Regions from separate parts of the Vibrio sp. SCP2 genome, predicted to be linked through region 3. Evidence: predicted binding sites of a transcription regulator. Region 3 holds the regulator's gene; each other region holds the start of a gene.
What was found. Region 3 encodes PurR, which represses purine synthesis genes. Its sites were predicted from a motif close to TNANGNAAACGTTTNCNTNA; they were not measured.
Positions count from the first base shown of each region.

Region 1 (7,821 bases), on a different contig from region 3:
CATTTCACCATCAATACCGCCAGCACAGCCCATGTAGACTTCGCCTTCTTGCTCTGAGTCAGTGTTAAGAAGAATATCACCTTCTAACCAACCCGCTTCAAGACCGAATGCACCTGTCATACCTGCTTCTTCGTCTACCGTTAGCAGCACTTCAATTGGACCATGCTTGATTTCTGTTGAAGCCAGTACCGCAAGACAAGATGCCATACCCATACCATTGTCGGCACCGAGTGTGGTTCCTTTCGCTGTTACCCATTCACCGTCAATGTACGGTTGAATCGGATCTTTTGTGAAGTCATGATCTGTGTCTTCATTCTTCTGTGGCACCATATCGATGTGTGCTTGCAGAACGACACCTTTCTTATTTTCCATACCCGGTGTAGCTGGCTTCTTGATGAAAACGTTGCCTGTTGGATCACGGCGAACATCTAAGCCTTGCTCTTTAGCCCAATCAACGATGTATTGTGCTAGGGCTTCTTCGTGTTTTGAAGGGTGAGGGATAGAACAGATCTTATCGAAAAATTGCCAAATTGGAGCAGGTGATAAGCTGCTGATTTCAGAATGGAATTCAGACACGGATGACTCCTTAAAAAGAATAACGCCAGATTATGTGTTTGGTTTCTGCCATTAATCTGGCACAAAAACCTAAATCTGACCTATTGGGTAGAGGAGCACAGAATAGCACTCCCTGACTAAAGGGTGTAGTAAAAGCGGCAAGCAAATGTTTCGGTGCAATCACAAATTGTAGATTCTGGTTGACACGCCCTGTGCAACTGAATGGGTAGTGTTTGTACTAAATCCAAACAATAAATTGATATAACTGTAATTAAATTACAATATTCATTTGATCTAAGTCAGTTTTTAAACTTTTTGTGACTTTTGTCACTTTTATGCTTGTAATTAAATTTCTTTGAGGTATATTTGTAACCAACTTCGAAAGCGAAGAGAAAATGCTCAAAGGATGAGTCCGATTTGTCGCCTCCACGGAACTGAGAAATCAATATTTGTAATCTGTTTTAATTGATTTAGAAGGTGATAGTTATGAAAGGTTTACCAAGTGCAGCGTTCTGGCTAAACAGCTCTGTTTACACAGGCAGCTTTACTTACCCAACAAGCTTCGGTTACTAAACTCTAGCTTGTGACACTCGAACAGTTTGTTCACCCCTATTATTGGAATTTTTTTACAGCCTTTAGTTGCTGACATGATTCAACCGCCACTCAAATTGAGTGGCGTTTTTTTATCTAAGCAAAAGTGCGCTCACAATTTGCCCACAAACTCTGTGGTTTCCCGTCGCTAACTCCTATCTCTCTATTTTATTCGCATAAACACATATTGCCTTACGCATAAATATCCCAAATGCCATTGAAAGTTTATGACATGGTATAAAAAAACACCTTTTTGAAATTCAAATCATCAATGATTTTACTTTATGAAATATAAAGTATTTTTCTTTATGCCATCATCTAGCCCTTGTTTGAAAGCGGCAATGAACAGTAGAAATATTGATTAGAGTCTTAATTCTATCTGGAATTTACTATTTGATGACTTTATAATTCGAGCCAATCGATTACGCAACCGTTTACTTTTTACCCTTTTAGGATTCGATTATGTTCGAAAAACTGTTCAAACTCAGTGAAAACGGCACAAACGTCAAAACTGAGATCATTGCAGGTGTGACCACCTTCTTGACGATGGCTTACATCATCTTTGTCAACCCTGCGATGCTTGCAGACGCTGGTATGGATAAAGGCGCTGTATTTGTTGCAACCTGTCTTGCTGCGGCGATTGGCTGTTTCATCATGGGCTTCGTTGCTAACTACCCAATTGCACTTGCACCTGGCATGGGACTTAACGCCTTCTTTACCTATGGCGTTGTTCTCGGTATGGGCCACTCATGGCAAGTCGCTTTAGGTGCCGTTTTTGTTTCCGGTATCATCTTCATGGCTTTGAGTATTTTCAAGGTTCGTGAGTGGATCATTAACTCGATTCCTATGTCATTACGTACGGGTATCTCGGCTGGTATCGGCTTGTTCCTTGCGTTTATTGGCCTACAAAACTCAGGCATTGTGGTTGATAACCCAGCGACATTAGTTGGTCTTGGTCATATCACTGGCCTGCAACCTGCCTTAGCGGCATTAGGCTTCTTCCTAACGATTGGCTTGGTTTACCGTGGTGTTCGTGGCGCGGTAATGATTGCGATTCTAGCGATCACAGCTTTGGGTTTGATCGTTGGTGACGTTCAATGGGGCGGTATTATGTCAGCGCCACCAAGTGTTGCTCCGACCTTTATGCAAATGAACATTGCTGACGTCTTCGAAGTTGGCATGATTTCAGTTGTATTCGCTTTCCTATTTGTCGACCTATTTGATACAGCGGGTACTTTAGTTGGTGTTGCGACAAAAGCGGATCTGATTAAAGAAGATGGCAAACTGCCTCGTCTAAGCAAAGCGCTACTTGCTGACTCGACAGCGACCTCTGTAGGCGCAATGATTGGTACGTCTAGCACCACTTCTTATGTTGAGTCTACGGCAGGCGTTGCCGCGGGTGGTCGTACAGGTCTGACTGCTGTTGTCGTTGGCGTGCTATTCCTTCTGGCTCTGTTTTTCTCGCCACTGGCTGGCATGATTCCAGCGTACGCTACCGCAGGCGCACTTTTCTACGTAGCTATTCTAATGATGTCTGGTCTGGTTAGTGTTGACTGGCGTGACTTAACAGAAGCGGCACCGGTTGTTGTAACTTGTCTACTTATGCCACTGACTTACTCAATTGCAGAAGGTATTGCGCTTGGCTTTATCTCATACGCTGCAATTAAACTACTGAGTGGCCGCGGTCGTGAAGTGTCGATCAGCGTATGGGTACTATCAGCAGTATTCATCATTAAGTATTTAGTGGCTTAATTTCCGCCTTAGCGAAATCGTTCGCTAAATGTCGGCAGCACACTATTTTTCGCCATAACGGAGTCTCTGTTATGGCGATTATTTTTGCCACAGGGATAAATTCCCCATTGGTATTGTATAGCGCCTGCGTTAAAATAAACGTTTGCGTAGCTTTTCCCCAGACTTGCCTGTTGCAATCGTCCAAACTTCAATGACGTGTTGAGGGGATGCAGATTTTAAAACTATTAGGTTATTACAATGAGTAAAAAATTCATTATCACTTGGGACCAAATGCACACACTTTGTCGTGAGTTGGCGGAAAAACAGATGCCAGCAGAGCAATGGAAAGGAATTTGGGCGGTTAGCCGTGGCGGTCTAGTACCGGGCGCAATCTTGGCTCGTGAGCTAGGTATTCGTCATGTTGATACTATCTGTATCTCAAGCTACGACCATGACCATCAACGTGATATGACTGTTGTAAAAGCACCAGAGGGTGACGGTGAAGGTTTCCTAATCGTTGAAGACCTAGTAGATAGCGGTGATACAGCACGTAAACTGCGTGAAATGTACCCGAAAGCAAAACTGATCGCAGTATGTGCTAAGCCAGCAGGTGTTGAGCTACTTGACGACTACGTGGTTGATATTGCTCAAGACACATGGATCGAGCAGCCATGGGATATGTCAATTCAGTACATTGAGCCAATCAATCGCAAGCAAAAGTAACTGATTGAGCAACATAGCGACACTTTCTTGATAAATGACCCTTTCTTGGGTCATTTTTTTTATTACTATTTAATAAACGTAATTATTTAGGTCATCGCCCATGTCTGAGGAAGTCAGTAAGAACCTCTCGGAGTCTCTGTTTGCTAATCATAAACAAGCCAAAGAGACTTCGGCGCTCACGCAATATATGCCAACCAGTGAAACCTTTTTAGATCAAAAGCGAGAAGAGGATGGCTTCAAGTGGTATCGCAACTTGCGTCGTATGCAATGGGCTTGGCAAGGCCTTGATCCTATCGAGATTGAAGCTGTGCTGGCCAAAATTGCTGCTTCCAAGCATTCGCGTACCCATGATGAGTGGCTCGATACCGTGATGGGGTACCACAGCGGTAACTGGACTTATGAGTGGATTAAATTGGGCATGCTGCACCAAAAGCGCTCTGCTAAGCTAAAAGGCGAAGAGGCCGCTGATGAAATGTTTAATGCCTCTTTGTGCTTTAGTATTGCGGGCTACCCACACTTAAAGAACGATAACTTGGCGACTCAGGCTCAAGTGTTAGCAAGCAGTGCTTACACCGAAGCGACAAACAAAACCAAGTACATAGTTAAGCGCATTGAAATCCCGTATCAGCGAAAAACCATCGTCGCTCACTTACACTTAACCAGCACAGATAAGCCTCAACCTGTGGTCATGGTCAGTGCAGGATTAGATAGCTTGCAGACGGATCTGTGGAACCTGTTTAAAAACTACCTCGCTGAAAAGAACATCGCGATGTTGACGGTTGATATGCCCTCAATAGGCCATAACACTCATTGGAATATGACTGAAGATACCTCTTGCCTTCATCAAGTGGTGTTAAATGAGTTGTACAACATTCCTTGGGTTGATCATCATCGTGTAGGCTTGATTGGTTTTCGCTTTGGTGGCAATGCGATGGTGCGTCTATCGTTTATCGAGCAAGAGAAAATTAAAGCCTGTGTCTCCCTTGGCGCGCCTATTCATGATGTGCTCTCTTCACCAGAAAAACTTAAGAAAATGCCCAAGATGTATTTAGACATGTTGGCATCACGTATAGGTAAGAATGCGGTCGATATTCATAGCTTGGCTGGGCAGCTAATGGCTTGGTCGCTCAAGGTGCAAGGTATTCTTGGTAGCCGTAAGACGCGCGTGCCGATCCTAGCGATGAGTTTAGAGAACGATCCTGTGTCACCCTACAGTGATAACCAAATGGTGGCGCTGTTTAGTGACTATGGTAAAGCGAAGAAAATTAGTGCCAAGACAATTACACAAGGATATGAGCAATCCCTCGATTTAGCGATCAAGTGGTTGGAGGAGGAGCTAATTAGATGACATTTCGACTAATTTAGACAACACTTAAATATACGGGCTACCCAGACTTTCTAGTCCGGAGTCGCTCTGTATAAAAATAAGGAAATGAATATGGAGATTCATTATGTCTGAACAGACGAAAAGTCCGACCCATTACCGCTTATTGTCGACACTGAGAGCTATTGGTCCTTACTTACGAGAATCACAAAGTAAGGAAGACGCCTATTTATTTGACTGCTTATCTGTATGCGTCAATGACAAGAAATCACCAGAGCAGCGTGAATTTTGGGGCTGGTGGTTAGAGCTGGAGCGCAATGGTGAAGCGTTTGAAGCGCGTTATCGCTCTGGCCTATACGATTCAACCGGTGACTGGCAAGAGAAGTCTCTGCCCAAGAAAGCGATTGAAGATGTGACTCGAACTCAAGAGGTGTTTCACCAGAAACTGGTCGATACACTAAACAACGAGTTTGAAATCGCCGTCAATATGCACGAAGAATCTGTCGAATTCGTCTAAATTTCTTTGCTTATCATTCTTCTTGACCAAAAAGGCGCTTTTTAGCGCCTTTTCTGCTTGTGAATTTATCAGTAGATTGCTAAAACATCAGGTCTAATCAATCTTTCTCGCCAATGAATGCGATTCTTGATTGTGACGATTTTTATTTTTTTCATAGTAGAAAGGCAATGACTAAACAAAGCGGAAAAGCCTCTCAGTCTCAGACTGTGGTGGTTAAACTAGGTACTAGTGTTTTAACTGGTGGCACATTGGAGTTGGATCGCGCTCATATGGTTGAGTTGGTTCGTCAATGTGCTGAGCTGAAAAAACAAGGCCACTCAGTGGTTATGGTTTCGTCTGGTGCAATTGCAGCCGGACGTGAGCACCTAGGATACCCCGCACTGCCCAACTCTATGGCAAGCAAACAGTTGTTGGCGGCGGTTGGCCAAAGCCAACTTATTCAAACGTGGGAATCATTGTTTGCTATTTATGGCCTAAAAATCGGCCAAATGTTGCTAACTCGAGCCGATCTTGAAGATCGCGAGCGCTTTTTGAATGCACGCGATACGATCAATGCACTGGTAGAAAATGACATTATTCCAGTGGTTAATGAAAATGATGCGGTCGCAACCAGTGAAATCAAGGTCGGTGACAACGATAACCTTTCTGCATTGGTTGGCATCTTATGCGGTGCAGACAAGCTTCTGCTGTTAACTGACCAGAAAGGGCTATTCACCGCGGATCCACGCAAAGACCCGAGTGCAGAGTTGATCAAGGAAGTAAAAACCATCGACGATACCTTACGCAAAATTGCCGGTGGCAGTGGTACTACGCTAGGTACAGGCGGTATGGCGACCAAACTACAGGCGGCAGACATTGCGCGTCGTGCGGGGATTGAAGTGATTATCGCTGCGGGTAGTGCACCAAATGTGGTGTTTGACTCACTGGGTGACAATCCACAAGGCACACGCTTCTTACCTTGTGCTGAAGCATTAGAAAACCGTAAACGCTGGATTCTTGCAGGCCCTGCGGCTTCTGGTGACATCGTGATTGATGATGGTGCGGTTAATGCTGTGGTGGGCAAAGGAAGTAGCTTACTTGCCAAAGGCCTAACCAAAGTCAGTGGACAGTTTGCTCGCGGTGATGTTGTACGCGTGACCGATAACAAAGGCACCTTGATCGCTCGTGGTATTGCAAGCTATTCAAGCCAAGACATGGCGAAGATAGTGGGTAAGCATAGTAAAGATATTATTGGAATTTTAGGCTACGACTACGGCAATGAAGTGCTTCACCGTGATGATATGGTCGTAATCCAAGAGTAAGGAAAGAGAAAGTGGAACTGATTTCAATGGGTAAAGCGGCTAAAGAAGCGGCTTTCCAACTAGCAACAGCGTCAACAGCGCAAAAGAACCAAGCTCTGGCAATTATCGCCGATGAACTAGAAGCGAATGCTGAAACCATCTTAGCCGCTAACGCAAAAGATATTGAGAAAGGCCGCGAAGCAGGGCTGACAGAAGCGCTACTTGATCGCCTATTGTTAAATACCGAACGCTTAACGGGCATCGCGAATGATGTGCGCAATGTAATTAGCTTAAATGATCCAGTAGGCAGTGAACTAGACAGTAAAGTGCTTGAAAATGGCATGTCCTTGTCTCGCCGCCGCGTGCCACTTGGCGTGGTTGGGGTTATCTACGAAGCGCGTCCAAATGTGACAATTGATATCGCAGCTCTGTGTTTGAAAACCGGTAACGCCAGTATTCTTCGTGGTGGTAAAGAGACCTTCTTCTCTAACATGGAGTTGGTTAAGGTTATTCAGTCTGCTTTGGCAAAAGCGGAACTGCCAGCGGCTTCGGTTCAGTACATCGAAAAACCAGACCGTGAATTGGTCTCTCAGCTACTAAAACTGGATGACTACGTGGATATGATTATTCCGCGTGGCGGAGCTGGCCTACACAAGATGTGTAAGGAAAACAGCACGATTCCGGTGATTATTGGTGGCTTTGGTATTAGTCATATCTTCGTTGATGAAAGTGCTGATCTCGCTAAATCTTTAGAAGTAGTCGAGAACGCGAAAGTACAGCGTCCTTCAGCATGTAATGCACTCGATACCTTACTTGTTCATGAGCAAGTCGCGGCAGAGTTCTTACCTATGTTAGCGGCGCGCTTAAATGACAAGGTGGTATTGGTCGCAGAGCCAAAAGCTAAGGCTCTACTTGGCGATGCAAAAGAGTTGCGTGATGCGGCTGAAGGTGACTTCGATACGGAATGGTTAAGTTTCACTTTAGGCGTAAAGGTCGTTTCTGGCGTTGAGGAAGCGATTGATCATATGCGTGTACACAATGCGAGCCACTCTGATGCGATCATGACTAACAGCCTAGAAAACTCGGAGCTGTTTATTAAC
Region 1 is NZ_JCAFVV010000004.1:93,850-101,670, reverse strand. It holds gene AC5O63_RS13815 (aminoacyl-histidine dipeptidase) at 1-576, opposite strand, end outside; gene vcdP (small protein VcdP) at 1,042-1,128, shown strand; gene AC5O63_RS13805 (NCS2 family permease) at 1,609-2,898, shown strand; gene gpt (xanthine phosphoribosyltransferase) at 3,136-3,600, shown strand; gene frsA (esterase FrsA) at 3,701-4,948, shown strand; gene crl (sigma factor-binding protein Crl) at 5,052-5,441, shown strand; gene proB (glutamate 5-kinase) at 5,609-6,742, shown strand; gene AC5O63_RS13780 (glutamate-5-semialdehyde dehydrogenase) at 6,754-7,821, shown strand, end outside.
Region 1: the regulator PurR is predicted to act here: its motif matches at 1,569-1,588, upstream of AC5O63_RS13805 (NCS2 family permease).

Region 2 (7,821 bases), on a different contig from region 3:
AACCCGCTTGAGGTTGCGACGAGAGTGCACAAAGAAGTCGAGAATATTCAACAGTTCTTGCCTGAAGGAACGCGCTTAGCCATCGATTATGATTCAACTGTGTTTATCGAGCGTTCAATTGCGGAAGTCTACAGCACGCTGTTTATTACCGGTGGTCTTGTTATCTTGGTGCTGTACATCTTTATCGGCCAAGCAAGAGCGACGTTAATCCCAGCCGTAACCGTTCCTGTTTCTTTGATTTCATCTTTTATCGCCGCTTACTATTTTGGTTTCTCGATCAACCTCATCACCTTAATGGCTTTGATCCTATCGATTGGTCTGGTTGTAGATGATGCGATTGTGGTCGTTGAGAACATCTTCCACCATATTGAGCGTGGAGAGAAACCCCTGCTCGCTGCTTACAAAGGGACGCGCGAAGTGGGTTTCGCGGTTGTAGCGACGACCTTGGTGCTAGTCATGGTCTTCCTGCCAATTTCCTTTATGGATGGCATGGTCGGCTTACTGTTCACGGAGTTCTCGGTACTGTTGGCGATGTCGGTGATCTTCTCCTCGTTGATCGCATTAACCTTAACGCCAGTTTTAGGCAGCAAGCTGCTAAAAGCCAATGTTAAACCAAACCGCTTTAATCTGTTTATCGACAATATGTTTAGCCACCTTGAATCAGGCTATCGTAAGGTTCTGAAAGGGGCGCTGAGTTGGAAATGGGCGGCGCCTCTTGTCATCATGGCGTGTGTCGGCGGTAGTTGGGGACTCATGCAGCAGGTTCCTGCTCAATTAGCGCCTTCAGAGGACCGCGGTGTTATCTTTGCTTTTGCTCGCGGTGCTGATGCAACCAGTTACAACCGTATGGCGGCAAACATGGATATCATTGAAGAACGCTTGATGCCTCTGCTTGGGCAGGGCTTCCTCAAATCCTTTAGCATTCAATCGCCAGCTTTTGGCGGTAATGCGGGCGACCAAACGGGCTTTGTTATCATGATCCTTGAAGATTGGAATGATCGTGATATCACCGCACAGCAAGCTTTGGGCGAAGTTCGCAAAGCGCTAGCGGGTATCGCTGATGTTAGAGTATTCCCATTTATGCCAGGTTTCCGTGGTGGCTCTAGCGAACCTGTTCAGTTTGTTCTCGGTGGTTCTGATTATGCTGAACTTAAAACTTGGGCGGAAAAACTAGAGCAACTTGCTGAAGACTCGCCATTTATGGAAGGCGCAGACATCAACTACTCGGAAAGAACGCCTGAGCTAGTTGTGTCAGTAGATAAACAGCGCGCAGCCGAGCTTGGGATTAGCGTGGAAGCGATCTCGGAAACACTTGAAATCATGTTGGGTGGTAAGAGTGAGACGACCTTTGTTGAGCGCGGTGAAGAGTATGACGTTTACCTGCGTGGTGATGAGAACAGCTTTAACAATGCCGCGGATCTGAGCCAAATTTATATGCGAACCGTTTCTGGTGAATTGGTCACTCTTGACGCGGTCACTAAGATTGAAGAAGTTGCCTCCTCGATTCGTCTATCGCACTACAATAAGCAGAAGGCCGTGACGATTACAGCCAACCTTTCTGACGGTTATACCTTAGGGGATGCGCTCGATTTCTTAGATCAACAAGCGATAGAACTATTACCGGGTGACATTTCGGTGAGCTACTCTGGTGAGTCAAAAGATTATAAAGAGAACCAGTCGAGTATCTTAGTTGTGTTTGGTTTAGCGCTGCTGGTGGCTTATCTCGTTCTTGCTGCGCAGTTTGAAAGCTTTATCAACCCATTAGTGGTTATGTTTACCGTCCCTATGGGAGTGTTTGGTGGCTTCCTTGGACTGTTTGTGATGGGACAAGGCCTCAACATCTATAGCCAGATTGGTATGATCATGTTGATCGGTATGGTAACTAAGAACGGTATCTTGATTGTTGAGTTTGCTAACCAGCTTCGCGATCGCGGCATTGAGTTTGAGAAGGCTATTGTTGATGCGTCTGCGCGTCGCCTGCGCCCTATCATGATGACGGCCTTTACGACTCTTGCTGGCGCTATACCGCTAATTATGTCGACGGGGGCGGGCTATGAAAGCCGAGTGGCTGTAGGTACGGTGATCTTCTTTGGTATGGGTTTCGCAACTTTGGTAACTCTGTTCGTTATCCCTGCTATGTACCGCTTGATTTCAGCTACGACTCAGTCGCCGGGTCATGTGGAAGCAGAGCTAAACAAAGAACTAAGCCACGATGTGAAAGCACGTGTCTCGCACGGAGAGTTGGAGTAAAGGGGCCGGAACGGGCGTTGCCCTATGGAACACTTCGTTTCGGGAAAACGGGATCGGGCTTCGCCCTTCTAGAGTTTTTCGTTCCCGCATCCCGAATCCATAGCGAAGCGTTCCAAAATAAAAAGGGTTGATACCATGTATCAACCCTCAAAAACTTTCCAGTTATCCAGTTATCCAGTTATCCAGTTATCCAGTTATCCAGTTATCCAGTTATCCAGTTATCCAGTTATCCAGTTTCTAACCGTAATTCACACTATAACGGGTTGGCTTGTGGTTCATTGCCAACACAAGGTTAAGTGCAATGGCACCAATGATAGAAAGCACGATAATTTGCGGTGACACGAAGAAAAACGATGCGACTAAAATTGTAAAATCGATAGCTAACTGAGATTTTCCAACCGAAATGCCGAATTTATCTTGGATAAACAGACATAGAACATTGAAACCGCCCAAACTAGAGCGATGGCGGAAGAGTATCAACATCCCCAATCCCATTAATAAACCACCTGCGACTGCACAGTAGACTTCGTTAATGGTATCTAAGCTAATCACTAAATAGAGGTGATCGGCAAATACAGAGACCAAGGCGCCAGAAATCGCACTATTAAAAGCAAAACGCGAACCGAATCGTTTCCATGCCAAAAGGTAAAAAGGACAATTGGCAATAAAGTAGAGAGTACCAAAAGAGAACGAAACAAACTGGCTAGCTAACAGTGCCAGTCCGGTTGTGCCGCCAGTGAGCAATGACGCTGATTGTAAAAAGAAAACCCCTTGGGCAACCAGAAAAGTCCCGGTCAGAATTGCGATCCAGTCTTCTCTTCTTGAGTGTTTTTCCATCAATTTAAAATTTAACTGCTGAATATTGGCGTGCATACTATTTAAAAATTGAGGATTTCGGTAGCTTGAGAGGGAAAATTAAGGTAAACCTATGTAATTATCGTTTTACGGAGTGTAAAGGATAAAATTGACACTTTTCTAAGTCATCATTTGGAGAAATGTTCAATATGACATTCCTTGTAAAGCATTATGAAAAAACTGCATGAGAAAAATTTCAATTTTCTCTTTATGACCTAGATCAAATTATGTAGAATGCGCGTCATTAGCTTAATGCAAACGTTTGCGTCAGGTAAAAACGTCGGTATTGAGGTCATAAATCAGTTTTTTAAAACTTTAAGTCTTAATCTGAGTCAGGAGATACAGATGCTAAAGCGTGATATGAACATCGCAGATTACGATGCGGAACTGTTCGCAGCAATCCAAGAAGAAACTCTTCGCCAGGAAGAACACATTGAACTAATCGCTTCTGAAAACTACACAAGCCCACGTGTAATGGAAGCTCAAGGTTCTCAGCTAACTAACAAATACGCTGAAGGTTACCCAGGCAAGCGTTACTACGGTGGTTGTGAGTACGTAGATAAAGCAGAAGCTCTTGCTATCGACCGTGCATGTGAGCTTTTCGGTTGTGAGTATGCAAACGTACAGCCACACTCTGGTTCTCAAGCAAACAGTGCTGTTTACATGGCACTTCTAAACCCAGGCGATACAGTTCTAGGTATGAGCCTAGCGCACGGTGGTCACCTGACTCACGGTTCACCAGTAAACTTCTCTGGTAAGCACTACAACGTTATTCCTTACGGTATCGACGAAGCGGGTCAAATCAACTACGACGAAATGGAGCAACTGGCTCTTGAGCACAAGCCTAAGATGATTATCGGTGGTTTCTCAGCTTACTCTCAAATCGTAGATTGGGCTCGCATGCGTGAAATCGCAGACAAAGCAGGTGCTTGGTTGTTTGTTGATATGGCTCACGTAGCAGGTCTAATTGCTGCAGGTGTATACCCAACGCCAGTGCCACACGCTCACGTTGTGACAACAACGACACACAAAACGCTAGCAGGTCCACGTGGTGGTCTAATCCTGTCTAACGCTGGCGAAGAGATGTACAAAAAACTGAACTCTGCTGTATTCCCAGGTGGTCAGGGTGGTCCTCTAATGCACGTTATCGCGGGCAAAGCGGTTGCATTTAAAGAAGCAATGGAGCCAGAGTTCAAAGAGTACCAAGCACGCGTTGTTAAGAATGCAAAAGCTATGGTTGCTCAGTTCCAAGAGCGCGGTTACAAAATCGTTTCTAACGGTACAGAGAACCACCTGTTCCTAGTTGATCTGATCGACAAAGACATTACAGGTAAAGATGCAGATGCAGCACTAGGTGCAGCAAACATCACCGTAAACAAAAACTCAGTACCAAACGACCCACGTAGCCCATTCGTTACTTCTGGTATCCGTGTAGGTTCTCCAGCAATCACTCGCCGTGGTTTCACTGAGGACGATGCAAAAGATCTAGCGAACTGGATGTGTGACGTTCTAGATAACATCGGCAACGAAGAAGTTATCGAAGCGACTAAAGCTAAGGTTCTTGAAATTTGTAAGCGTCTACCAGTTTACGCTTAATTAGGTTTCTGCTTAATCGAAAACACCTCCTGCTGGAGGTGTTTTTTTATGTCTCCAATACCAACCAGAATCAATGTCTGAGCACCTGTTTTTCTGATAGGTACAAAACAAAAACGGCAGCCTTGTTGGGCTGCCGTTTCAGATCTTAGTTCAGCTTATTTGTTTACGCTGATTGTCTCACCAGATTTACAACGGAACTGGTAGTACTTAGTGCTTTCGTTGAACTTAGATAGACCTTCACCACTACAGTAGTCAGCGTTGATATCACGCATAGTATCTAGCGTTGCTTCTGTGCGAAGAGCAAACTTAGAGCCATCAGCACATACAATGCGTACTCGACCATCGTCACTGACTGAGTAAGTTTTCACTTCAGTGTTACAAAGTTCGAAAGAAGCGTCCATGTAGTTGTCTTGCTGAGTGGGTTCAGATGCACAACCTGCAAGAGTAATAGCCACAACAGCGGCAGCAAAAATGTTTTTCATGCGTCTATCCAATATTTCGAGTATTTAAGCCAATCCCATCATTTATCTGAACATAACGTTATTGGCATGAACAAAGTTTGATTTAGGTATTATATCAAACCTAGAGTTTCATTCTAGTATCAAAGTTGTTTCAATACTTGATATGGTAGTGGATTGTGGCGGGTGAGTAAAATCGCTACAAATAAAATATGCCTCACGTTCAAAAACGAGAGGCATAGATAAGTGATTGTCTTACTGTAATTTAGCTTACTTCTACGCCTTGTGCTTGTAAGTCAGCATGGTACGAAGAACGCACAAATGGACCACAAGCTGCGTGAGTAAAGCCAAGCTCAAGAGCGATTTCTTTTAGCTCATCAAACTCTGACGGTGGAACGTAACGTTCAACCGGTAGGTGATGGCGGCTAGGTGCTAGGTATTGGCCTAACGTCAGCATAGTGACACCGTGAGCACGAAGATCTTTCAATACTTCGACGATCTCTTCTTTTGTTTCACCCAAGCCCATCATAATACCTGACTTAGTCGGAATATTTGGGTGTTGTTCTTTGAATTTTTGTAGCAGCTGCAATGACCACTTGTAGTTCGCACCTGGGCGCGCTTTACGATACAGACGAGGTGCTGTCTCTAAGTTGTGGTTGAAAACATCCGGTGGATTGTCTTTTAGCAACTCAAGAGCAACGTCCATACGACCACGGAAGTCTGGTACAAGCGTTTCAATCTTAATGTTCGGATTTAGTTCGCGGATCTCACGGTTACAGTCGGCAAAATGCTGCGCACCACCATCTCGGAGATCGTCACGGTCAACGGAAGTAATAACCACGTACTTCAGTTTCATGTCTTGAATAGTTTTAGCCAATTTCTTCGGCTCATCTGCTTCAGGAGTCAGTGGACGTCCATGAGCAACGTCGCAGAATGGGCAACGACGGGTACAAATTGCACCCAAAATCATAAAGGTTGCAGTACCGTGGTTAAAACATTCTGCAAGGTTAGGGCATGAAGCTTCTTCACAAACGGAGTGTAAGTTGTTTTTACGCATTGCCGATTTAATATCTTGAATGCGCTGGCTGTCCGCAGGTAGCTTGATCTTCATCCAGTCTGGTTTACGAAGAACTTCTTTTTGCTCTGTAGGCATGTTCTTTACTGGAATCAGTGCCATTTTATCAGCGTCGCGGTACTTAACGCCTTTTTCCATTTGGATTGGTTTACTCATGCTTCTCTTACTTCTCGTTATTGTTGGTCTTGTGGCCTGCTTGTGTGTCGACACTAACCTGTTCATAGTTAAGTAAATCAACCAGTTCTTCGACTAGTTTTGTCTCTACTTGAGTCATGTCGTCAGGTCCGCCAAGTTGGCTGACTTGAACCATTTCCATTCCAGCATAACCACAAGGGTTGATACGTAGAAATGGTGTAAGATCCATATTCACATTTAGTGCTAAGCCGTGGAACGAACAACCTTTACGGATTCGTAATCCTAAGGAACAGATTTTCTTCCCATCTACATAGACACCTGGTGCATCAGGGCGTGCAGCTGAGTCGATATTGTATGCTTTTAGGGTATTAATTACGAGATTCTCAATATGAGTAACAAGATCTCGTACTCCCATTTTTTTACGACGAAGGTTAATCAGAAAGTACGCAACAAGCTGACCTGGCCCGTGGTAGGTGACTTGGCCACCACGATCGCTCTGTACAACGGGGATATCACCCGTATTAAGTAGGTGTTCCGCCTTACCTGCTTGCCCTTGTGTGAAGACTGGATTGTGTTCAACAAGCCACACCTCGTCAGCGGTGTCTTCTGTCCGGTTATCTGTGAAGTCATGCATTGCTTGCCAAATTGGCTCGTAATCTTGTCTTCCTAGATGTTTCACAACAAGCTGGTTTTGCATTCCGCTTTCCATCGTCGGTTAATAAAGTTAACGGATTATAAACTGCTTCTGGTCAAGGGACTATATACCAGTAACACATTTTTAACCCTAGACTTTTTGTAGGATAATTATCTGTTTGATATCTAAAAAGAAAGCAGCTTTCGCTGCCTTCAAAAAAAATTGAGTTAACTCAAATTTTTTATAGCACCATGCGTACAATGTCGATCTCACCGAGCTCTTTGTAAAGCGTTTCAACTTGCTCGATAGAAGTTGCAGTGATATTGACAGACACTGAGTGGTAATTGCCCTTAGCACTAGGTTTTACGGTTGGGCTGTAATCACCTGGAGCATGGCGTTGGATGACTTCAAGAACCTTTTCAGGAAGCTCAGGCTTTGCATAGCCCATGACCTTGTAGGTAAACGAACAAGGGAACTCAAGCAGGTCTTTCAGTTTTGCATCTGAATTAATGTTCAGCATTTTGAAACTCCAAGTTGGGAAGTCGTTGTTAGCAGCGCGGAATAGTACTGTCTATCGAGGATGAACTCAAGATACCCTCTGCGCTATGTCGAAAGCGTGAAAAACAAAAAAAGCCGCACTAGGCGGCTTTTCAAAGCTAAGTACTCGAATTACAAGAAGCTTTTGAACAGCATTACAATGTAATCCCATAGGCGGCTGAATAGGCTACCTTCTTCCACATCTTCTAGTGCAAGAAGTGGGTACTCTGCAATATCTTCACCTTCTAGTTGATAGTATAGCTTACCAACTACGTCACCTT
Region 2 is NZ_JCAFVV010000004.1:22,750-30,570, reverse strand. It holds gene vexH (vibriobactin export RND transporter permease subunit VexH) at 1-2,250, shown strand, start outside; gene AC5O63_RS13460 (YitT family protein) at 2,488-3,087, opposite strand; gene glyA (serine hydroxymethyltransferase) at 3,451-4,701, shown strand; gene AC5O63_RS13450 (hypothetical protein) at 4,857-5,183, opposite strand; gene lipA (lipoyl synthase) at 5,425-6,390, opposite strand; gene lipB (lipoyl(octanoyl) transferase LipB) at 6,398-7,066, opposite strand; gene ybeD (DUF493 family protein YbeD) at 7,245-7,523, opposite strand; gene AC5O63_RS13430 (serine hydrolase) at 7,673-7,821, opposite strand, start outside.
Region 2: the regulator PurR is predicted to act here: its motif matches at 3,356-3,375, upstream of glyA (serine hydroxymethyltransferase).

Region 3 (7,821 bases):
GATTGGACTGGCGAATGAATGAAGCGATACTGCTCAAGCAGGCCATTTTTTGCAATATCCTGCTCTGCCAATAGCAACATTTCAGAAGATAGATCACATAACGCGACATGATGTCCGAGCTTAGCTAGCTTTTGCGACATTTGTGCCAAACCGCCACCCGCATCTAGCACATTGAGTTGCTGATTTGCCCCATCAACAGTATTAAGTATCTGTTGAAGATCTTCCCAAACAATGACTTGGCGAATCTCTCCTTTGTCAGAACCGTAAATATTTTTTGCAAATTTGTGGGCAATATCGTCGAAATTGCGGTCTTCAGTCACAGCAGCTTAGGTTATCATGTCTAATCGTGCTGCTATTCTGTCATAAGAAAAGCAGGAATAAAGAGGCTTTCTCTTAAATTATAATCAATTGATGTTTTTTCGGACTATTTAGTATGTTTGAGCTGAAAAAAGTTGTGTCTTCTCTACTTATGCCGCTTCCCGCGATGCTAATAATCGGTCTATTCGGCTTAATGTTGATCATGTTTACCCGTAAACAGAAGACAGGCTGCTTTGTTGTTCTATTCTCTTTCATCGGTATCTTCCTCATCGCTTTTCAACCCGTTTCTTCTCGTTTGTTGATGCCGCTTGAACGCCAATACTCGGCCTTTTTTCCGGTCGACCAATCGATCGATTACGTTATGGTGCTCGGCAGTGGTCATGTCGTAGACGATAAGATCCCACCCACTTCTGAATTAAGCCGAACCGGTTTGATGCGCCTTGCCGAAGGTATTCGCATCATGCGTATTTACCCTGGGTCTAAATTGATTTTATCTGGCTATGCGGGCGGCTCTGAAGTGAGCAATGCCCGTATGATGGCGAAAGTGGCTCTCGCCCTTGGCGTCTCGAAATCTGACATTATTCTGTTAGAAACCGCCAAAGATACTTGGGAAGAAGCGAGACAAGCGGCAGCATTCGTTAATACCAAAAAGCTGGTTGTGGTGACTTCAGCAAGTCATATGGAGCGTGCTCTGAATGAATTCTACTCTGCAGGATTAAAGCCGTACCCTGCACCGACCAATTACCTTGCGCATGATAAAGTTACGCAAGCATGGGCTAAATACACGCCTAAAGCGGTGTACTTGGAGCAAACCGAGCGTTATTGGCACGAAACCTTAGGTCAAATTTGGCAAACGCTTAGGAATTGGGCGTCAGATTATGAAGAGCAAGCGCTGCAAGCCGCTGAAAGTAAAGTTTGATTTTTGATACCAATCAGAATAAGAAATCTAGATAGAAAAATACCGAGGCAAGCCTCGGTATTTTTATGTCTGTTAGCTTGGTGTTAGGGTCTATTGACCTTAGTCACCGGCAAACATATAGCCTTCGCCATGAACGGTAACAAAGATTTGTGGATTCTTTGGATCGAATTCCATTTTTGCTCGCATGCGACGAATCAAGACATCGATGGTGCGATCGTTTGGCGCATCAACACGGTGGCTGATCATGTTTAAGATACGTTCGCGGCTGAGAACCTGATTTGGATAAGAGGATAAAGCCACAAGCAGTTCATATTCTGCTTTAGTCAGCTTAACCGGCTCACCGTTACGACTCAGTGCACGGCGCTGAACGTCAAACGTCCACTCACCAAAGCGAACAACATTATCATCTTGCTTCGCTGCGCTGTCAGAGCCCGACGAGTTACGTGCAGCGGAAATTCGCCACAGTAAATTCTTGACTCGAACCAATAGCTCGCGTAATTCAAAAGGTTTAGTGACATAGTCATCGGCACCCATTTCGAGACCAACGATTTTGTCGATGCAGTCCGTGCGTCCTGTTACCAGGATAATTCCAATGTCTGATTGACTGCGAAGTTCGCGAGTTAGCATTAATCCATCTTCACCGGGTAGATTAATATCCAACATCACCAAATCAATCGCGTTGCTTTGTAGCATGTCTCGCATCTGCTCGCCGCTTTCTGCTTCGCTGACTTGGTAACCTTCATTCTGAAAGTAGCCAACGAGCTTACTGCGAGTCACTACGTCGTCTTCTACTACTAGTACGTGATAACTCATCTGCACCACTTAATTTGCATTGGGAATAGTTCTATCATTTATTCTATTCATAAATAGTAACATTTCTAGTATTTATCACTTTAAAAACGAGAAAGATGATTTTTTATTGATTCAAGACAAAACCGCCGCCTTTGTTAATAAATGCTCATAATTCATCTTTTATTGTCACGTAAGCCATTACCGCTATTCATTTTTATTAGTTACACTAATAGGTAGTTATTTTGGGAGTGATACCTAATGCAAGAAATCAAAGCATTCAACGAGAAACGTGCGGAAATCTATTGGTGGCTTTCAAGCCTTTACGCCAAAGAGTTAACTGAAGAGAACCTTGAGCAGTACCATTCAGCTCAAATCCGCTCTTTCCTTACTGGCCTTGGCGAGAATGCCGCTCTTAAACCGTCGATTGATCGTGTCATTGATGCACTTAATCGCTTAATCGATCGCGAAGATGCACAACTAGAGCTTGCTGCTGATTTTTGTGATCTATTTTTGAAGTCTGACCGCGACTCTGCACTACCTTACGCTTCAATGTACATTGGAGAGACTGGCCTGCTTAACGACAAACCAGCGAAAGAGATGGAAGCGTTAATGCTAGAGCATGGTGTTGCTGTCGATGAAGGCTTAAATGAACCTGCTGACCATATTGCCATTGAGCTGGATTTTCTCGGCAACCTCATCATTCGCTCTAATGAGCTTGAGCAAGAGCGTCATATTGAAGAAGCACTGATCGAGCAAGAGGGCTTCATTCGTCAGCACCTTCTAAGTTGGACCCCTAAGTTTTCAGCTAAGTGTCAAACACTCGATGAGTTCGGTTTTTACTCGGCGATCGCTTCTCTCACAGTGGCATTCTTAGAGTTAGATTGCACATACTTAATTGGTGAATAGAGTCTGACAATGTGAACTGACACAGGTCAGTTCGAAGAAATGTGTTTGCCCTAAGTCGGATTGCGGTCTAAAATCGTGACCGCAAACGATAAAAATGAACTATTCAAATACAAACCGCTAAATAAGAGCGGTTTTTGTGTTTCTGATACTTTCTGCCAACTTATTCTAAACTGAATATATTCTCGTGGCAGTCATCGACAGGACAAAATTTATGGCCACTATTAAAGACGTTGCTCGCCTTGCTGGTGTTTCAACAACCACTGTGTCTCACGTGATTAACAAAACACGCTTTGTTGCCGAAGCGACACAAGAAAAAGTGATGGAAGCGGTAACCGAGCTTAATTATGCACCGAGTGCAGTTGCTCGTAGTCTTAAGTGCAACACTACTCGTACAATCGGTATGTTAGTGACGCAATCGACGAACCTATTTTTCTCAGAAGTTATCGACGGCGTAGAAAGCTACTGTTACCGCCAAGGTTACACCTTGATTCTGTGTAATACAGGCGGCATCTATGAAAAACAACGCGACTACATTCGCATGCTGGCTGAAAAGCGCGTAGATGGCATCTTAGTGATGTGTTCAGACCTGACCGAAGAGCTGAGCGAAATGCTTGATCGCCACAAAGATATTCCAAAAGTAGTTATGGATTGGGGCCCAGAAAGTTCTCAAGCAGATAAGATCATCGATAACTCAGAAGAAGGCGGCTACTTAGCAACCAAATACCTAATTGAACGTGGTCACACTGACATCGCTTGTTTAAGTGGTCACTTCGAAAAAGCAGCATGTGTTGAGCGTATTAGTGGCTTTAAGCGTGCCATGGCCGAAGCGGAACTACCGGTAAATGAAGATTGGATTCTTGAAGGTAACTTCGAATGTGATACAGCGGTATTGGCGGCAGATAAAATTGTTGCAATGGATAAAAAGCCAACAGCCGTGTTCTGTTTTAATGACACCATGGCACTTGGTTTAATGAGCCGTCTACAACAGAAAGGCATTCAAATACCTCAAGATATCTCAGTAATCGGCTACGATAATATTGAACTGGCCGAGTACTTCTCTCCGCCACTTACAACGGTTCACCAACCCAAACGTCGTGTTGGTAAGAATGCCTTTGAAATTCTTCTTGAGCGAATTAAAGACAAAGAGCACGAAAAACGCGTGTTTGAGATGCACCCAGAGATTGTTGAGCGTAATACCGTTCGTAATCTAAATAAATAACCTTAAGTCAGACGCTTAGCTAGTAGCCGTACTATTGGCTAAGCGTATATCTCTCCTCTATTTATTGAACCAATGTCACATTTATCCTATACAAACGTGATGTTCTGCGCAGAATTTATTTATTCTTAAAGTGTTCGATTAATGCCACGAACAGGGCAAACCATTCCGAAAGGATGGGACGCAAAGCCTCCGGCCTTAAACAATTTATTGTCTGGTAGCGGGGTTGCCGATGGCGAATATGCAAACTGTCATACCGCTTTTACTTGCACTCGTATGACACCTTACTGACAATGTCTCTGCATAATTTTGCTAATCTCTCGGACCTGCATTGGTGGCGTATACTTATACACCGAGAAAACACAGCATGGATAAACCAATACTAAAAGACTCAATGCGTTTATTTGAGCAGCTAGGACATATCAAGTCTCGCTCAATGTTTGGTGGCTTTGGCATTTTTGCTGATGACACTATGTTCGCACTTGTCGTCAACGATAAGCTTCACGTACGCGCGGACGCGGCTCTCGCTAAACAGTTTAAATCTCAAGGGCTAGAACCTTACGTATACAAAAAACGCGGCTTTCCCGTAGTGACGAAGTATTTTGCGCTTTGTGATGACTGGGCAGCAGACGCAGGTAAAACGTTAAAGATTGCGACTGTCGCTTTAAAAGCAGCAAACCAAGAGAAGCAAACCCAATCGCAAGCGAAGCCGAACCGTTTGAAGGATCTGCCGAACTTAAGGTTAGCGACTGAGCGTATGCTCAAGAAAGCAGGTATAGACACGGTTGAAAACCTAGAAGAAGTGGGTGCCGTACACGCTTTTAAGGCTATACAGTCCACACACTCTGCCGATGTCAACATCGAACTTCTCTGGGCTTTAGAAGGCGCAATTAAAGGCACACACTGGTCGGTAATCCCACAAAGCCGACGTCAGGAGCTGTTAACGCAAGTCAGCTAATCCAATACAATATATGTAGAAGAAGTCAGCCTTAGTGCTGACTTTTTTTATTGCTTTTTATCTGCAGTTTGAAATTTGTCGCTTGCTTTCCCTGTCTTGTCTAGTAACACTAATATTTGATATCCATGAAATTAAATGGAGCTGCTCAACATGAATAAAAAGATCATCCTAGGAATTGTTTTCGTCGCTTTGATTGTTTTGCTTGGCGTTAATTTTGGCCAGTATCTCACGCTAGAAAACGCTAAAGCCCAACAAGCAGAGCTTGCAGCATTTATCGCTGACAACTTTACTATTGCAGCTGCTAGCTATTTTATCGCCTATGTTGCCATCACCGCTTTCTCTATTCCTGGCGCTGCGGTCGTGACTCTTTTGGGTGCTGCCCTTTTCGGTTTCTGGACGAGCTTACTGCTAGTTTCTTTCGCTAGCACCATAGGTGCAACACTCGCATTTTTGAGCAGCCGATACTTGTTGCGTGATTGGGTACAAAGCAAATTTGGTGAAAAGCTCAATGCCATCAACCAAGGCGTTGAAAAAGATGGCGCATTTTATCTGTTCTCACTGAGATTAATTCCAGTGTTCCCATTCTTCCTCATCAACTTGTTAATGGGTTTAACACCTATCGCGACGGCTCGATTCTATTTGGTGAGTCAACTCGGTATGTTGCCTGGAACAGCCGTTTACTTAAATGCCGGGACACAACTGGCTCAAATTGACAGCTTGTCGGGTATCGTCTCTCCAACCGTTTTAGCCTCTTTTGCACTTCTCGGCTTATTCCCGGTGATTGCTAAATGGGTCATGGCGAAAATTAAGAGCTCCCCTTCAACATCAAATGGAAATGCTTAATGAGGATATATTCTGCATCGACACCTACTGAAGCTCACATTGTTTGTGAGCTTCTTAAGTCTCAACAGATTGAGTGTGAAGTTCGTGGTGAAGGCGTGTTTGGGCTCCAAGGTGAAATACCTTTTGGCGAGAGCAGCGAACCTTATGTCTGGCTACTCGACCCAGATCAAGCCAAGCACGCCAATACGGTTATCGAGCAGTTTAACAATGCGGATGTTGGCAGTAATTGGCGTTGCAACCAATGTGGGGAAATGAACGAGCCTCAATTTGGCGCATGTTGGCAATGCGGACAAGCAGCACCTTAACCGATTTTAGGCGCTTCAATTTGCTGCTGAATAAATGAAATCGAATGGTGATTGAACTCTTCTGGGCGCTCAACGTTACATACATGGCCGCAATCGGCAATCTCAAGTAACTTGCTCTTGCGATGTGCAGCAACCATCTCTTTGACAGGCTGAATAAACATATAGTCTTTCTCCCCCATCAAATAGAGCGTTGGGATAGGCAGTTCTCTATCCTTAAAATACTTCATCAGTGGATTAACTTCCGAAGTGAGAATAAACCAACGCTTAAACTCTTTCTGGCAAAGCTTCTTGGCTTCGCGGATAAATAAGTGCCTTGATTCCCTCTGAGTACGCTGCGGCATCACAATATAAGCAAAAAGGCTGTATAACCACATGTAAGGGATGACGTGTTTGCACATGCCACCTAGCCTAACCAATATCTGCGAACGGACGTTAAATCGCGTTACAGCGCCACCTAGCACCATAGACTTGACTCTATCTGTTGCAAGTTCCGCTAGGTTTCGAACAATTATCGTGCCGAGAGACATACCAACAAAGTGGGCCGAACGTATCTTTAAGTGGTCGAGCACCTTAAGAATGTCCATTGTCACCGCCTGAAACGTATAGCGGTTTGCCATCAACTCTTTGATCAATTGATTCGACTTACCGTGACCACGAAGATCGATAAGCAATAGATTAAAGTGCTGTTTATACGCTTTGATTTGCTTAAACCAAATTGAGGAACTTCCCCCTGCTCCATGCACAAAGACTACCCATTCATCACTTGTAGGATGGGTAAAGGTTTTGTGGAATAGCAAGGTATCACTCATATCGAAAAGGGTTTACTCAGCAATAAAATTGGTTACGGAGAGTACCATAAACATAGGGGGATTTACGTCAATTTACCTCAATTCTTAATTATTCTTTTATTAAAAGTGTAAGTAACCATCAAAAAAGGCGCCCTAAGGACGCCCAGTTTCATATTAATTTTTGCTCAACGCACTGTCATACAAGGATAGGTATTGATCCGCCGATTTGTTCCAACAGAAATTCTGCTCCATTGCATACAGTTGAACGCGTTTGACTTCGTTAGGTTGCTGCGCGTGTAGCAGTAAAGAACGCTGCAACACATTAAGCAAAGCACTTGGTTTTGGTTCATCAAATACAAATCCCGTTGCATTTTCAGGCTCAGCATCATAGTCATTGACACTGTCGCGCAAACCACCAACACCGCGAACGATAGGTAGCGTTCCGTAAGCCATGCTGTAGATTTGATTCAAACCACAAGGCTCAAACTCAGATGGCATAACAAAGAAGTCCGATCCGGCTTCAACCAAATGCGCTAACTCATTGTCATACGCCTCAACAAAAACAAACTTGTCGCTATGCAGCGCTGCAATCTCTTTTAGCTGAGACGCTAGAACAGGGTCACCTGTGCCGACAATCACCACCTGAACCTGATACTTAAGAAAATCACTTAAGATCGGCAATAGATAGTGCACACCTTTTTGGTGTGTCAGGCGACAAACCATGCCATAGACTGCGACCTCTTGAGTTTCTAGTCCCACCCTTTGCTGTAACTCTC
Region 3 is NZ_JCAFVV010000003.1:406,194-414,014, forward strand. It holds gene cmoM (tRNA uridine 5-oxyacetic acid(34) methyltransferase CmoM) at 1-320, opposite strand, end outside; gene elyC (envelope biogenesis factor ElyC) at 434-1,237, shown strand; gene torR (two-component system response regulator TorR) at 1,337-2,050, opposite strand; gene torD (molecular chaperone TorD) at 2,288-2,935, shown strand; gene purR (HTH-type transcriptional repressor PurR) at 3,147-4,154, shown strand; cyclic di-GMP riboswitch class I at 4,299-4,385, shown strand; gene AC5O63_RS13000 (TfoX/Sxy family DNA transformation protein) at 4,519-5,109, shown strand; gene AC5O63_RS13005 (TVP38/TMEM64 family protein) at 5,260-5,952, shown strand; gene AC5O63_RS13010 (putative signal transducing protein) at 5,952-6,257, shown strand; gene AC5O63_RS13015 (alpha/beta fold hydrolase) at 6,254-7,066, opposite strand; gene glgA (glycogen synthase GlgA) at 7,220-7,821, opposite strand, start outside.